Regions from separate parts of the Pseudomonas monsensis genome, predicted to be linked through region 1. Evidence: predicted binding sites of a transcription regulator. Region 1 holds the regulator's gene; each other region holds the start of a gene.
What was found. The regulator sigma-54, encoded in region 1, starts transcription at its own class of promoters, with help from an activator protein. The targets are predictions, from matches to a motif close to ANTGGCATNNANNTTGCTNT.
Positions count from the first base shown of each region.

Region 2: the regulator sigma-54 is predicted to act here: its motif matches at 2,122-2,141, upstream of glnK (P-II family nitrogen regulator).
Region 3: the regulator sigma-54 is predicted to act here: its motif matches at 1,849-1,868, upstream of HV782_RS08525 (flagellar basal body rod protein FlgF).

Region 1 is NZ_CP077087.1:1,268,733-1,272,008, forward strand. Features, by position in the region: gene rapZ (RNase adapter RapZ) at 1-261, opposite strand, end outside; gene ptsN (PTS IIA-like nitrogen regulatory protein PtsN) at 264-728, opposite strand; gene hpf (ribosome hibernation-promoting factor, HPF/YfiA family) at 741-1,049, opposite strand; gene HV782_RS05340 (RNA polymerase factor sigma-54) at 1,123-2,616, opposite strand; gene lptB (LPS export ABC transporter ATP-binding protein) at 2,801-3,276, opposite strand, start outside.
Region 2 is NZ_CP077087.1:6,382,853-6,386,128, forward strand. Features, by position in the region: gene HV782_RS28330 (ammonium transporter) at 208-1,545, opposite strand; gene glnK (P-II family nitrogen regulator) at 1,582-1,920, opposite strand; gene HV782_RS28340 (accessory factor UbiK family protein) at 2,334-2,594, shown strand; gene HV782_RS28345 (BRO-N domain-containing protein) at 2,954-3,276, shown strand, end outside.
Region 3 is NZ_CP077087.1:1,954,682-1,957,957, forward strand. Features, by position in the region: gene HV782_RS08520 (sigma-54-dependent transcriptional regulator) at 1-1,560, shown strand, start outside; gene HV782_RS08525 (flagellar basal body rod protein FlgF) at 1,923-2,663, shown strand; gene flgG (flagellar basal-body rod protein FlgG) at 2,709-3,276, shown strand, end outside.

The DNA of each region.
Region 1 (3,276 bases):
CACATCGCACTGGATGTGGCGGCTGCGGACTTCTTCAAGCAACTCCGGAAAGCGCGACAGATGGCTGGGCAGGTTGCGCGCATCAATCGACACGGCCACCAGCGGTTGCGCCAGCTCGGTATGAATCAGCGCGCGTTCGGCCAGTTCCGGCAGCAGGCCGGCTGGCAGGTTGTCGATGCAGTAATAGCCGTTGTCCTCAAGGACATCCAGAGCGGTGCTTTTACCCGAGCCGGAGCGGCCGCTGACAATGATCAAGCGCATGATTAGTGACCGTTCTGCTCGCTCAGGACGACCTGATACAAGGCTTCGTTACTCGATGCGCTGCGCAGTTTTTCACGAACTTCCTTGCGATCGAGCATGCTGGCGATCTGGCGCAGTAATTCCAGGTGAGCATCGGTGGCAGCTTCCGGCACCAGCAGGACGAACAGCAGGTCAACCGGAGCGCCGTCGATGGCATCGAAATCGATGGGTGCATCAAGGTGCATCAATGCGCTGATTGGCGCTTCGCAACCCTTGAGGCGGCAATGAGGAATGGCGATGCCGTTACCAAAACCGGTGGAACCGAGTTTTTCACGGGCAATCAACGCCTCGAAGACATCTTGCATCTCCAGATCAGGCACTTCACGGGCGATCAGGTTGGCAATCTGTTCGAGGGCTTTCTTTTTACTGCCGCCCGGCACGTTCACGAGGGAACGGCCGGGGGTCAGGATACTTTCAAGTCGGATCATGGAGTAGGGGGGTTATCGACCGGTAGCGCCCTGGAGCAGGCTCTGGGTCTTTTCCTTATGCTTTTTGAGTTGGCGATCCAGCTTGTCGGTGAGTGAGTCGATCGCAGCATACATATCAGTATCTTCTGCGTTGGCGACCACTTCGCTGCCGGGAATATGCAAGGTGGCTTCGATTTTCTGCTTCAGCTTTTCGACGCACATCGTGACTTGCACGTTGGTGATCTTGTCGAAATGGCGCTCTAATCGTTGAAGTTTCTCATTGATGTAATCGCGCAGAGGTTCGGTCACTTCCAGTTGGTGTCCACTGATGTTGACTTGCATACAGCTTCTCCTTCGTTGCCAGTGCATAAAGCGGCAGGCTGGATAGCCTGCCACTGGAACGCTGTAACGTGGCTTACATCAACCGCTTGCGTTCGCTCGAAGGCGCGATCCCGAGGGATTCGCGGTACTTGGCGACGGTGCGGCGAGCCACCTGAATGCCTTGTGCCTCCAGTAAACCAGCGATCTTGCTGTCACTCAACGGCTTTTTCTGATTTTCCGCGGCAACCAGTTTTTTGATGATCGCGCGGATCGCCGTGGACGAGCATTCGCCGCCTTCGGAGGTGCTGACGTGGCTGGAGAAAAAGTATTTCAGTTCATAAATACCGCGCGGGGTATGCATGAATTTCTGCGTGGTCACCCGGGAAATCGTCGATTCGTGCATGCCTACCGCTTCAGCGATGTCATGCAGGACCAGCGGTTTCATGGCCTCGTCGCCGTACTCCAGAAAGCCGCGCTGATGCTCGACGATCTGCGTGGCAACTTTCATCAGGGTCTCGTTGCGGCTCTGCAGGCTCTTGATGAACCAGCGGGCTTCCTGCAACTGATTGCGCATGAAGGTGTTGTCGGCACTGGTGTCGGCGCGACGGACGAAACCGGCGTACTGCGCGTTGACCCGCAGGCGTGGCACTGATTCCTGGTTCAGTTCGACCAGCCAGCGCTCGTTGTCCTTGCGCACGATGACGTCCGGTACCACGTATTCGGCTTCGGTCGATTCGATCTGTGAACCGGGACGCGGATTGAGGCTTTGCACCAGTTCGATGACCTGGCGCAGCTCGTCTTCCTTGAGCTTCATGCGGCGCATCAACTGGCTGTAATCCCGGCTGCCGAGCAGGTCGATGTAATCGGTGACCAGGCGTTTGGCTTCCGCGAGCCACGGCGTCTTGGCGGGCAACTGGCGCAGTTGCAGCAGCAGGCATTCACCGAGGTTGCGCGCACCGATACCGGCCGGCTCGAATTGCTGGATGCGGTGCAGGACGGCTTCGATTTCGTCCAGTTCGATATCCAGTTCCGGGTCGAATGCCTCGAGAATCTCTTCAAGGGTCTCGTCCAGGTAGCCCTGGTTGTTGATGCAGTCGATCAGCGTCACGGCGATCAGGCGATCGGTGTCGGACATCGGGGCAAGATTGAGTTGCCACAACAGGTGGCTTTGCAGGCTCTCGCCGGCAGAAGTGCGGGTGGTGAAATCCCACTCGTCATCATCGCTGCTGGGCAGGCTGCTGGCGCTGGTCTGGTAGACGTCTTCCCACGCGGTGTCGACCGGCAGCTCGTTGGGGATGCGCTCGTTCCATTCGCCCTCCTCGAGGTTGTCCACCGTCGGGGCGGATTCCTGGTAGGAAGGTTCCTGGATTTCAGTATTGGGCTTGTGTTCGGCGTTGTCGGCCAGCGGGTCGGAGTTGTCGAAGTCGTCGCCTTCTTCCTGGCGTTCGAGCATCGGATTGGATTCCAGGGCCTCCTGGATTTCCTGTTGCAGATCCAGGGTCGACAATTGGAGCAGGCGGATGGCCTGTTGCAGCTGCGGTGTCATCGTCAGCTGCTGGCCCATTCTCAAGACTAGCGATGGTTTCATGGCAGGGGCTTAACACCTTATTCGCCGGCGCTATGCGCCATCCACTACAGGGCGCCGAAGCGCCAAACTTAAGCAAATTATATGCCTGAAACTGAAGTGTTTGCCTAGAGCGCTGTAACAATTAAAACGTATAAAAAACTGCTTCAACGATACAGCGCCCTCGCGAACCACCGGGACGTCGCGCTTACAGGCGGAACTCGTGACCCAGATACACTTCTTTGACCAGATCGTTGGCCAGAATGGTTTCTGCGTCGCCTTCGGCAATCAACTGGCCGTCGTTGACGATGTAAGCGGTTTCGCAGATGTCCAGCGTCTCGCGGACGTTGTGGTCGGTGATCAGTACGCCGATGCCCTTGGCCTTGAGATGGTGGATGATCTGCTTGATGTCGCCGACCGAGATCGGGTCGACACCGGCGAACGGTTCGTCGAGCAGGATGAACTTCGGTGCAGTCGCCAGGGCGCGGGCGATTTCCACCCGGCGGCGTTCACCACCGGACAGGCTCATGCCGAGGTTGTCGCGGATGTGGCTGATGTGGAATTCCTGCAGCAGGCTTTCCAGCTCCTTGCGACGGCCTGCCTTGTCGAGTTCCGGGCGGGTCTCGAGGATGGCCATGATGTTGTCGGCCACCGACAGTTTGCGGAAGATCGACGCTTCTTGCG
Region 2 (3,276 bases), 1.3 Mb from region 1:
CCGCACGTTCGGGGCGCATTCTAGCGCGCTCTGGGAAAAAACAAAGGCCCTAATATTCCCGCAATGTTGTAAGCGATTGGCCGCAGAAAAACGCTCGCCGTAAACACGACCAAAGACGTACGAAAAATCCTTTCAGCTGCTCTCTCTGCGACAAACTCCAGACAAAAAAATGCCCGGCAAGCCGGGCAAGTTTTTTGCTGCGCGTACTTACAGGTTGTAGCCGCGTTCGTTGTGTTGTGCCAGATCGAGGCCTACGGACTCTTCTTCCTCGGTCACACGCAGACCCATCACAGCGTCCAGGACCTTGAGGATGATGAAGGTGACGATAGCGGTGTAGATCACCGTGAAGCCGACGCCTTTGCACTGAATCCACACTTGCGCGGCGATGTCGGTCACGGTGCCGAAGCCGCCCAGCGACGGTGCAGCGAATACGCCGGTGAGGATCGCGCCGAGGATACCGCCGATACCGTGTACGCCGAACGCGTCCAGGGAATCGTCATAACCGAGTTTGCGTTTCAGGGTAGTGGCGCAGAAGAAGCACACCACGCCTGCCGCCAGACCGATCACCAGTGCGCCCATCGGGCCCACGGTGCCAGCAGCCGGAGTAATTGCTACCAGACCGGCCACCACACCCGAGGCGATGCCCAGTGCACTTGGCTTGCCGTGGGTGATCCACTCGGCAAACATCCAGCCCAGTGCGGCGGCAGCGGTAGCGATCTGGGTGACCAGCATCGCCATACCGGCGGTGCCGTTGGCCGCCGCAGCGGAACCGGCGTTGAAGCCGAACCAGCCGACCCACAGCATGGCCGCGCCCATCAGGGTGTAACCGAGGTTGTGCGGGGCCATCGGGGTGGTCGGGAAGCCTTTGCGCTTGCCCAGTACGAGGCAGGCAATCAGACCGGCCACACCGGCGTTGATGTGCACCACGGTGCCGCCCGCGAAGTCGAGCACGCCCCAGTCCCACATCAGACCGCCGTTGCCGGACCAGACCATGTGCGCGATTGGCGCGTAAACCAGGGTGAACCAGATAGCCATGAAGATCAGCATCGCGGAGAACTTCATCCGCTCAGCGAACGCACCGACGATCAGCGCCGGGGTGATGATCGCGAAGGTCATCTGGAAGGTGATGAACACCGCCTCAGGGAACAACGCCGCAGGGCCGGTCAGGCTCGAAGGCGTGACACCGGCGAGGAACGCCTTGCCCATGCCGCCAAAGAACGAGTTGAAGTTGACGACGCCCTGCTCCATGCCGGTGGTGTCGAACGCAATGCTGTAGCCATAAATGACCCACAGGATGCTGATCAGACCGGTAATGGCGAAGCACTGCATCATCACGGAAAGAATGTTTTTCGAGCGAACCATGCCGCCGTAGAACAGCGCCAGGCCCGGGATGGTCATGAACAGCACGAGGGCTGTCGAGGTGAGCATCCAGGCAGTGTCGCCAGAATTGAGGACTGGGGCCGCCACTTCGTCTGCCGCCATTGCAAGGCTTGGCATTACGATGGACAACAGGGCTCCTAGCCCTGCGAATTTACGCAGAGTCATATTGTTTTCTCCTGGGGCGTTGGGGTTTGTGGCGGCTTAAATCGCGTCGGTATCGGTTTCGCCGGTACGGATGCGAATCGCCTGTTCCAGATTGACCACGAAGATCTTGCCGTCACCGATCTTGCCGGTGTTGGCCGCCTTGGTGATCGCCTCGATCACCCGATCCAGATCCTTGTCGTCGATGGCCACGTCGATTTTCACCTTGGGCAGAAAATCGACCACATATTCCGCGCCGCGATACAGCTCGGTGTGACCCTTCTGCCGGCCGAAGCCTTTGACTTCAGTAACGGTAATGCCCTGCACGCCGATTTCGGACAGCGACTCGCGCACGTCGTCCAACTTGAACGGCTTGATGATGGCAGTGACTAGCTTCATGAAACTCTCTCCCGAATTGGTGGACTTGCCCCAGGAAAACAAACCCGACTCAAGTCTAAGCGCAGTGCCTGGCTTTGTAACGCATCGTCGGCCTTACCTGCCCGACTGACGCCAGCTAACCGCTGCTGACGAAACTCCCCGCTCCGTCTGCCGCACTGCATTCGTCACAGCGACTGCATCAGTGCATGGGTCGAAGGTGACTAAGCAGAAACCTTGCCATCTCGCCAAAAACCTCTGATTTCAATCCCTTGGCCGCTGCCGCAAGCCATCCCGTGCAAAAGGCCTTGTGGATACGCACAACAACGGTGCGTCGCCGTCCGTCCCCTTGCGCGAAAAGCGTGCATCCCTGACCACGGGATTGACTATAGACACTGCGTGATACACTGCCCGCCATTGTTTTCAGGACATTCCCCATGCTCGCGCCCAAAGACTTCCTCGACGCCCTGAGCGGCACCGCCTCCCGCCTGTTCAGCGGCGACACCCCGCTGCCGAAAGCCGAAATCGAAAGCCAGTTCAAGATGCTGCTGCAGAGCGCCTTCAGCAAACTCGACCTGGTGAGCCGTGAAGAGTTTGATAGTCAGATGGTCGTTCTGGCCCGCACTCGCGCTCGCCTCGAAAGCCTCGAAGCCAAAGTCGCCGAGATGGAAGCCAAGCGGACACCGCCCGCGGAATAATCCGCGCCCTCTGTAGGAGCTGCCGAAGGCTGCAATCTTTTGATCTCCAGCCCTTCAACCATCCCGGCAACGTCCTACAACTTGCACCACCGCCGTCCGATTGCGCCGAAAAGCCCAGGTTTCTAAGCTCACCCGATGCTGAATGTTCAGCACCGGGTTTGGCGACCCGAACAGCTTAAGGCGCACGACAACCATGATGGCGGCTACATTTACCGCCACATCGTTTCATGGCGGTTGTGCGTGGGAGACCTTCGGGTCTGCCGGGTTCCTTTTGCTCCGGTTCGCCAACCCGCGTACAACTGCCACCCAATCGTTTGGCGACGATTGAGGGCAGCCCCTTAAGCAAGAGGAACTGCTCAATGATTCAAGAAGAGACTTATCTAAGCCCGCACATCTTCACCCGCCACAAACTCCCCCTCCACGCCCTCCTCATCCAGAACCAACCCTGGTTCTGTGCCCGAGACCTTAGCCGCCTGCTGCACATCTACCTAAACGAACGCATGCTGCGAAAACTCGACCCCGACCAATACCAAACCCGCAAAACCCTGATCCACAACCAGATCGAAAACACCCTGCTGATCAGCGAATCAGGCATCTACGCCCTCCTCGTCTACCACTACTGCCCCGAATACCGAGCGCTGCGCGAATGGCTCACCCACCAAGTCATCCCCACCCTGCGCGA
Region 3 (3,276 bases), 690 kb from region 1:
CGCATCAAAGTCCATTGCCAGAACCGCATCGGCATCCTGCGCGACATTCTCAACTTGCTGGTCGCCTACGGGATCAACGTGGCGCGCGGTGAAGTGGGTGGCGAGCATGGCAACGCGATCTATCTGCATTGCCCGAACCTGATCAACATCCAGTTTCAGGCGCTGCGGCCGAAGTTCGAGGCGATTGCCGGGGTGTTTGGTGTCAAGCGTGTCGGTTTGATGCCGAGCGAGCGTCGGCACATGGAATTGAATGCCTTGCTCGGTGCGCTGGAGTTTCCGGTGTTGTCGATCGACATGGGCGGCTCGATTGTCGCCGCCAACCGTGCGGCGGCGCAGTTGCTCGGGGTGCGCGTCGATGAGGTGCCGGGGATACCGCTGTCGCGTTATGCCGAAGATTTCGACCTGCCGGAACTGGTGCGCGCCAACAAGTCGCGCATCAATGGCATGCGGGTCAAGGTCAAGGGCGGCATCTTTCTGGCTGATATCGCGCCGCTGCAATCGGAGCATGACGACAGCGAAGCGATGGCCGGCGCGGTGCTGACACTGCACCGTGCCGACCGGGTTGGCGAGCGTATCTACAACGTACGCAAACAGGAGTTGCGCGGCTTCGACAGCATCTTCCAGAGCTCGAAAGTGATGGCGGCGGTGGTGCGTGAAGCCCGGCGCATGGCGCCGCTGGATGCGCCGCTGTTGATCGAAGGCGAGACCGGCACCGGCAAAGAGTTGCTGGCGCGTGCCTGCCATCTCGCCAGCCCGCGTGGGCAATCGCCGTTGATGGCGCTCAATTGCGCCGGCTTGCCGGAGTCCATGGCCGAGACCGAGCTGTTCGGTTACGGGCCGGGCGCGTTCGAAGGGGCGCGCGCCGAAGGCAAGCTCGGCCTGCTGGAACTGACGGCGGGCGGTACGCTGTTTCTCGATGGCGTTGGCGAGATGAGCCCGCGCCTTCAAGTGAAACTGCTGCGCTTTTTGCAGGACGGTTGCTTCCGGCGGGTCGGCAGCGATGAAGAGGTGTATCTGGATGTGCGGGTGATCTGCGCGACTCAGGTGGACTTGTCCGAACTGTGCGCACGCGGCGAGTTTCGCCAGGATCTGTATCACCGTTTGAATGTGCTGTCGCTGCACATCCCGCCCTTGCGCGAATGCCTCGACGGGTTGACGCCACTGGTGGAGCACTTCCTCGATCAGGCCAGTCGGCAGATCGGTTGCTCGCTGCCGAAACTGGCGCCGGCGGCGATGGATCGTCTCAGTCATTACCATTGGCCGGGTAACGTGCGGCAGTTGGAGAACGTGCTGTTCCAGGCGGTTTCGCTGTGCGAGGGCGGCACGGTGAAGGCTGAGCATATTCGCCTGCCGGATTACGGTGTGCGTCAGCCGCTTGGCGATTTCTCGCTTGAAGGTGGTCTGGACGAGATTGTCGGGCGTTTCGAAAAAGCGGTGCTGGAGCGACTGTATTCCGAACATCCAAGCAGCCGGCAGTTGGGCAAGCGGCTGGGGGTTTCGCACACCACGATTGCCAACAAGCTGCGCGAATATGAAGTGGGCAAAGACCCCGAAAACTAACAGCAATGCTGTGGTTTTAAGCGCTTTTGTGGCGAGGGGATTTATCCCCGATCGGCTGCGTAGCAGTCGCAAAACCTACGAATGAGGTCGTCCTGAAGGAAAAGCGGGGCGGCTTCGCCACCCATCGGGGGATAAATCCCCTCACCACAAGTTCTCCTTCAGCCGCAGAGATCGGGATTGCCGCCAAGCGGCATAACACCGCCGGTTTTTCGACTTCGATACATTTCAAGTTTCCCCTCTGATTCCCTCAAGTCCTTTGTTTATCGGGCTGCCAGCCGCCAGAAAAAAGTTGGTCTGCAAATTGCTTATGGCTCAGCAGTACAGCGGTGGGCGGCAAACGTCCGGCATGCAGAGGAAAGAGTGTGGACAAGTACCTTTATGTGGCAATGACCGGCGCCAGCCAGAACGCACTGGCGCAAAAGGCCCATGCCAACAACCTGGCGAACATCTCCACCAACGGTTTTCAGCGCGACCTGGAGCAGGCGCGTTCGATGCCGGTGTTCGGTGACAGCTTTCCGGCGCGTGCCTTTGCCATGAGCGAACGCCCGGCCACGGATTTCACCCCGGGCTCGCTGGTACAGACCGGCCGTGACCTCGATGTCGCCGTCACCGGCAATGGCTGGATCGCCGTGCAGAACCCGAACGGCGGCGAAAGCTACGTGCGCACCGGCAGCCTCAACGTCGACGCCCTCGGCGTGCTGCGCGCCGGCAACGGCATGCCGGTGATGGGCAATGGCGGTCCGATCGCCGTGCCGCCCGAGCAGCAGATCGAAGTCGGCGAAGACGGCACCATCAGTATTCGTGCGATGGGCGAAGGCCCGCGCGTCATGGCGGAAGTCGACCGGATCAAGCTGGTCAACCCGGACATCAAGAACATGAACAAGGGCCTCGACGGCTCGATTTACACCAAGGACGGCCAGCCTGCGCCGGCCGACGCCAACGTCAAACTGGTGTCGGGTTTCCTCGAGTCGAGCAACGTCAACGCCGTGGAAGAAATGACTTCGGTGCTGGCCCTGGCCAAGCAGTTCGAATTGCACGTCAAGATGATGAACACCGCCAAAGACGACGACCAGGCCATGGCTCGGGTCTTGCAGATCAGCTAATTATCAGAACGTCGCGCCGTAAAACAGGCGCACGAGGAGAATCGAATGCTTCCGGCTCTATGGGTTGCCAAAACCGGTCTGTCCGCCCAGGACACCAACCTGACCACCATTTCCAACAACCTGGCGAACGTCTCGACCACGGGTTTCAAACGTGACCGCGCCGAGTTCCAGGACCTGCTGTATCAGATCAAGCGTCAGCCAGGCGCCCAGTCGACCCAGGACAGCGAACTGCCGTCCGGTCTGCAGGTGGGTACCGGTGTGCGCATCGTCGGCACGCAGAAAAACTTCACCGCCGGCAGCCTGCAAACCACCGAGCAGCCGCTGGACATGGCCATCGACGGTCGTGGTTTCTTCCAGATCCTGCAGCCGGACGGCACCACGTCCTACACCCGTGACGGTACGTTCCACCTCGATTCCAATGGCCAGATCGTCAACGCCAGCGGTTTCGCCCTGGAACCGGCCATCGTCATTCCGAACGATGCCCAGACCTTCACCGTAGGCCGCGACGGCACCGTGTCGATCACCATTGCCGGCAACCCGGCGTCCCAGGTGATCGGCAACCTGCAAACCGCCGACTTCATCAACCCGGCCGGTCTGCAAGCGGTGGGCAACA